One region of the Lysinibacillus sp. G1-3 genome, then DNA from elsewhere that is predicted to be linked to it. Evidence: riboswitches for the same ligand, from Rfam matches in the RefSeq annotation. Region 1 holds a riboswitch; the other holds the start of a gene.
What was found. Region 1 has a riboswitch for FMN ahead of ACVYAD_RS22045 (ECF transporter S component). Riboswitches for the same ligand answer to the same signal wherever they lie in the genome.
Positions count from the first base shown of each region.

Region 2: linked by a shared signal. The riboswitch ahead of ribE (riboflavin synthase) and the one ahead of ACVYAD_RS22045 (ECF transporter S component) in region 1 are both predicted to bind FMN.

Region 1 is NZ_JBWHYQ010000025.1:49,302-52,616, reverse strand. It holds gene ACVYAD_RS22050 (sodium-dependent transporter) at 1-1,028, opposite strand, end outside; gene ACVYAD_RS22045 (ECF transporter S component) at 1,202-1,789, opposite strand; FMN riboswitch at 2,014-2,202, opposite strand; gene ACVYAD_RS22040 (RNA polymerase subunit sigma) at 2,497-3,315, opposite strand, start outside.
Region 2 is NZ_JBWHYQ010000003.1:284,572-287,886, forward strand. It holds gene ribB (3,4-dihydroxy-2-butanone-4-phosphate synthase) at 109-735, opposite strand; gene ribE (riboflavin synthase) at 756-1,394, opposite strand; FMN riboswitch at 1,588-1,713, opposite strand; FMN riboswitch at 1,974-2,099, opposite strand; gene ACVYAD_RS04735 (HAD-IA family hydrolase) at 2,655-3,272, shown strand.

The sequences.
Region 1 (3,315 bases):
GTCAACGCAGAACGAGACATACGCCCTTTCTCTATAAATGCCGCTACGATAATTTCATATAAACTGAAGGAAGAAGTTAGCGTTGCGAATAAAAATAATAATAAAAACATCGCTAAAAATAGTTCACCAAATGGCATTTGACTAAATGCTGTTGGCAGAACCATAAATAATAAGCCTGGACCAGACGCTGGTTCTAAATCAAAAGCAAATACAACAGGGAAAATGGCTAATCCTGCAAAAAACGATACAAGCACCGTGAGAAGAACAACAGAGCCCGCAGAATTCGGTAAGCTTACATCCTTCTTTAAATATGAGCTGTACGTCACAAGACAAGAAAACCCTACCGCTAAACCAAAGAAAGACTGCCCTAATGCTTCTAATATAGCCTTACCAGTCATATTGGAAAAGTCAGGCCACAAAAAGAATTTAACTCCCTCCATTGCCCCATCTAATGTTAAAGCCCGCACAACAAGCACAATAAACATAATAAATAATAAAGGCATCATCCACTTATTAGCCTTCTCTATACCATTTTGCACACCAAGTGAAATGACTAGTACATTTACTAGCGTAAACAATCCTAAACCTAGTAGCGTAATCCAAGGTGTCCCTACAACTTCCCCAAATAGTTTACTAGGATCATTAGCAGGATCAATAACAGCCCCACTCACACCTAGGCCACTATATATAAAAATCCAACCTCCCACAACACTGTAAAAAGTTAATAATAAAAAACAACCGAGTACACCCATACGACCAACCCAAGCCCAGCCTGTTTTCGTCGGTGTAATTTTTTTATATGCAGTCACAGCCTCAGACTGTGTACCACGACCTAAAATATACTCTGATAATAACATCGGTAAACCAATCAACAATGTAAATAGAACAAAAATAAGGAAAAATGCTCCCCCACCACTTTGTCCAGTAACATACGGCAACTTCCATATTGCCCCTAGCCCGATTGCAGCTCCCGCTGATGCTAAAATAAAGCCTAGTTTACTAGACCACTGACTCTTTTTTTCACTCATCTCTTCAAACTCCTCTAACATTCTAAACTCTTCCTTATTTTACATGAAAATAGTAATCTAGACTAGATTATTTCTATTTGTTACTTTTGCACAATAATATCCAGCATATCCATCATTCTATCTATCCAATATAAAAAACCTCGAGCACTTAACAGCTCGAGGTCTCATCCATATTATTTTGTTATATACATAGAGCGCTGTTGATGAATCCATTTGCGCATTGTTGTGAATAGTAATGCCATGATGAACGTTATTAAAATACCCTTAATAATGTTAAATGGCAAAATACCAGCTACGATCATTTTATATAGTGAATCACCTACGACAGGCTCCATACCTAAAAAGTAAGTGTACATAGGTAAAAATACTGCATAGTTAAGAATGCTCATTCCTACTGCCATTATGATTGTACCTGCAGCTAAACCTCCGACAAGACCTTTAACTGTTTTGACGCGATTAAAGACAAAGCTAACTGGTAAAATAAATAAAATACCTGTTACAAAGTTCGCGATATGACCTACCGGTACTCCTGTTGGCGTACCTGAGAAAATCCAGTCCAACACATTTTTAAAGAATTCTACTAAAATACCAGCTACAGGTCCCATTGTGATCGCTGCAAGCAATGCCGGCATATCACTGAAGTCTACTTCCAAAAACGCTGGAAATGGCGGAATAGGGAAATTAAAAAGCATTAACAAAAACGAAATACTGCTCAGCATGCCAATCGTAATAAACGACTGAAGTTTAACATTTTTCTTCATAGTAAACTCTCTCCTCTTTGCTGATTCAATCTCGCAAGAAGAAAGGTTACGACCACATCAATTCTTATTATGAAAAAACCCTTATGCAAAATAAGCATAAGGGAGAATAGGCATGATTAAAGAAACGCCATTAATTAACTATTGTTGAGCATACGCTGCGTAAAGCCACAACGAAAAAAACGCTCGTACATAGCTAAATTCATAACAATGAATGACGATCGCACCTCCATCTTCTCCCATCCAGACTTTAACTGTCGGCCTTGGAATTACACCAAGTCAGCCATGCAAAAAAATATTTGCACAGGTCGCGGGCTGAAGAGTTTTTAGTAAATTATTCGAGCTAATGAAAGACATTAGCGATTTACAACTCTATTACCGCCGGTCGGGATTTCCACCCTGCCCCGAAGATGAATCAATATTTTTTTATTTCATAGCCTTACTATAATGAATTACGAAGGAAAAGTAAATAGCTTTGCTTAAAAAAATCCGATTAAACTTGTATGTTTTACAAATACCCGCAATAGTCCCATCTTTAAAAGTTAAGGGTTTACTATCATCCCCGTTGATTGTTATTCTTCACCAATCGGGCTTTTACCATCCTTTGATCTCCCCCTAAACTAACAAGAGCATTCACGCCCGTATAGCGGCGAGAATGCTCCAAAAAATTCACTTATAAAGTTACGTTCATTTATTTGTTGTTTCACCATTTATGGCATATATCGTTTATTGGCTCCTACAGGCTTTGGTAAGAAATTTTTCAAATCAAATCCTTCCCAATTCTCCTGTACAACATTGTCTAGGCGTACTTGTTGATCAAAGCTTGCAGCAGTTAGCATCATTGCTTCAATTAATTGGGTTGCACGAATCACGTCCATTGTCGTTAAATCAAGCGGCTCGTCGAATGTAACAATAACGCCTTCTGCTACCTCTTTTACAGTGTATGTTATATTTTCCGGTATGACTGGAACGTATGCATTATCATTTTTAGCTCGCATATCAACAAGAGCTTCTGTTACAGTGGAAAAAGTTTTACGAGAATCGGGTGATAAATATTCAACTCCATTTTCATCTTTATATAAATAATAATTAAAATGATTTGAGCTCGTTAATGCCATAGAATTACTGGCCTCTTCTTCATTGGAAAGCTCGGATTCTGTATCATTAAGTTTTCCAAATTCGATTTCTTTATACTCTGAGTCTGAGAATGTATCCTGTATAGTCCCTACATATTCTCCAGAATCTTTAGCAGCAACATCATAATCATTTTGCTCCGGCAATACATGAACAAGTTGATCGCCCTTCTCCTTCAATTCTCCTTTATATGGATGATAATTAGTAAAACCATTTGCTTCCTCATCAATTTTTGGCGCATACTTTTCATACATTTTTAATGTTGTAGGTTTTTTCTTCCCAAAATCAGTAGCCACTCGTTCATTTGGAATAATATACGTCATCGGTACGCTTTCCTTATCACGATTTGCCAAACCAATATGGAATGCTACTGCATCTGTTAAATCATCTTCATA
Region 2 (3,315 bases), on a different contig from region 1:
TGATTCTTTTAGCCTTCGTTGATTCCCAAGGAGTTAACAAGCCAGAACGAAGATTAACTTTATACGTTTTTAACAAAAATCATCCACAACTTTTGGTGATAACCTTTTTTATATAGTCATTGTGTTTTCTTCCATTATTTGTTGACGATATGTTGCCAACGCTTCAATTGAAATCATTTTTAGATGATGTTGTGCTGCATATTTAACGAGATCATTAAAGCGTAGCATTTTGCCATTGTCGCCCATAATCTCACATATAACTCCTGCCGGAACGCTATTACAAAGCTTTGCCAAATCTATTGTAGCTTCCGTATGTCCCCTACGCTCTAATACACCATTTTCCTTTGCTATTAGTGGGAATACATGGCCTGGTTTACGAAAATCCGCAACTTTAGCTTGTGGTTCGAGCATTTTCTGTATAGTCATTGCCCGTTCAAAGGCGCTAATTCCAGTAGTTGTGTCAACATGATCAATACTAACGGTAAATGCTGTTTGATGATTATCTGTATTCACACTAACCATAGGGTTTAATGCTAATTTTTGTGCAAGCTGCTGGGAAATTGGCGTACATATAAGGCCTCTTCCATAGGTAGCCATAAAGTTAATCGTTTCAGGTGTCATAAATTCCGCAAGTGCTAGTAAGTCCCCTTCATTTTCCCGATCCTCGTCATCTACTACAATAATTATCTTTCCTTGCTTTAAATCCTCAATTGCTTCTTCAATCGAATGTAGCAATTTCGCCACCTCCTTGTTGGTTAAAATCCGTATTGTGCTAAGAAGTCTTTTGTGATGGCCGGCCGTTCCTGACCATACTTAAGTTGATGTAAAATGTATTTTCCTACTAAATCGGTTTCGACATTGACGAGATCACCAATTTTCTTCATACCTAAAATTGTTTCCTTGTACGTATGGGGTATCAATGATACTGTGACACCGTTTTTCTCAACTTGAAAGATTGTTAAGCTCGTTCCGTCAATTGTGATGGAGCCCTTTGGAATACAGAAGCTCGTTAACTCCTTTGATAGCTCTATATCAATATAAACTGCATTTGCTAACGGCCGCTTTCGTACTACTTTCCCTACTCCGTCTACATGCCCAGATACAAAATGACCACCGAATCGCCCATTCGCTGACATAGCGCGCTCTAAATTTACTGGATCTCCTATTGCTAGCTGCTGTAAATTTGTTGCCTTTACCGTTTCAGGCATTACATCCATCGTAAGCTCCTGATCATTAAAAGATATGACTGTTAAACAAACACCATTGACCGCAATACTATCCCCGAGCTTTACACCCTCAACCATTTTCTTTGAAATAACAGTGATTTTCATACTTTTTCTATCGCTTTGCAAGGTTTTTACGGTTCCAATATCCTCAATAATTCCTGTAAACATTTTTTCACCCACTTCCATTCATTGGTCTAAGTTTATCTATCCATTTTTGGAGCCCTATGTACCTCCTCCCTCAATCAAAAATCTCTGTTCAAATAAAAAACCCCTTTGATTAAAGGGGTTTGGGAGTTCATATAAATAAGACGTCAACAAATAAACCTTGAGGATACAAAATTTTTCCTTAGGCTACCATCTCATCGTTCTTCTCCCATCCAGACTATAACTGTCGGTTTTGGATTTGCACCAAATCAGCTTGCGCTCACGGACTTTGAATTACTTCATCACCGCCGATTGGGAATTTCACCCTACCCCGAAGAACTACTGCTATTCAATTTGTTAGCTAAATAATAAATCAATTTCGCCTTGGCGTAATTGCGTCCGGATTTTGAATTGTACCTGCACAATTCATTCCTTTCAAAATCCGTGATATCCACCGGAGGCTTTATCTTTATTTAGTGGGTGTCCAAACACCTACTGAAAGAAGATAAAAAAACTTCCCAACTTAAACGATGGGAAGTAGTTTACATAAAAGCATAATCAAATAAACCTTATAAACTCAAGCGAATTTAAAAAGGTCTTACTTTTACCCTTCTCCCATCCAGACTGTAACTGTCGGTTTTGGATTTGCACCAAATCAGCTTGCGCTCACGGACTTTGAATTGCTTCATCACCGCCGATTGGGAATTTCACCCTACCCTGAAGGATATTTTTATTTAGCTATTTCTTACGATACCACTACTTAATTAATTTATCCAGATAAATCTCAAAATTAATTGTAAGTTTCTGTCATGATGCCCCATTCACATGTAGGACTAGACTACATCACGTCCTGATCTTTGTGGCCATCCTGTTTTTGCTGTCGTTACGTTAGCACTTCACTTTCGCACAATAAACATCTGTTGCTGTCGTTACGTTAGCACTTCACTTTCGCACAATAAACATCTGTTGCTGACGTTACGTTAGCACTTCACTTTCGCACAATAAACATCTGTTGCCTTAAGCAGCTCATCGGATGCCTCCAGGAAGCTTTGCTCTGTGCGAAAGCGTAGCGACAGCGACAACAACAACAACAAAGCGCCCGATTCAACCACAAATTATGGTGATGATCCAAAAATAATTATTAGTAAAAAAATTGCTCATCTAGAGTTATTTGTACTCCGTTGTTTCATATCCTGTATAATCATGTCATTTTTTTAAGTATAGGCAGTAACATTTTCAAAAAATAAACGTCTTTACAACTAGATTATAAAGGAGTTAGTTTACATGAAATATATTATCTTTGATTTTGATGGAACATTGGCAGATTCTACGGCAGTGTTAGCATCAGCTTGGAATACAATTGCGCAAAAATATAAATTTAAAGGAATAGAGTTAAAGGAAATTGAATCGTTGAAAAAATTATCTATAGCGGAACGAAGTAAATTATTCGACTTTCCTATGTATAAATTGCCGATGATTTTACCACAATTTTATCGCTTATATCGTCAGTCATTAAATGATGTTCATCTTTATAACGGTATGAAGGAAGTCCTAATGGAAATTGATAAAAGAGGCTATAAAATACTTATCATTTCCTCCAATTCACAGGAGAATATTTTAGAATTTCTAAAAATGAACAGCATTCATTGTGTGTCGGATGTTCTTTGTTCAAACCGAATTTTTGGAAAGGATAAAGTGATCAAGAAATTTTTAAAGGACACAAGCATTACACCATCAGAAGTTTTATACATTGGTGATGAACAAAGAGATATCGCAGCCTGCAAAAAAGCGGGAGTGCCTATTATTTGGGTTGGTTGGGGATATGACTCTTTTGAAGTTGTGCAACAAGAAGAACCCGATTACAAAGTTGCTACACCACAAGAAATTTTGAATATTATTTAGACGAAGAGGATAATAGCGATTTTTTTATCCTCTCGGTGTTATT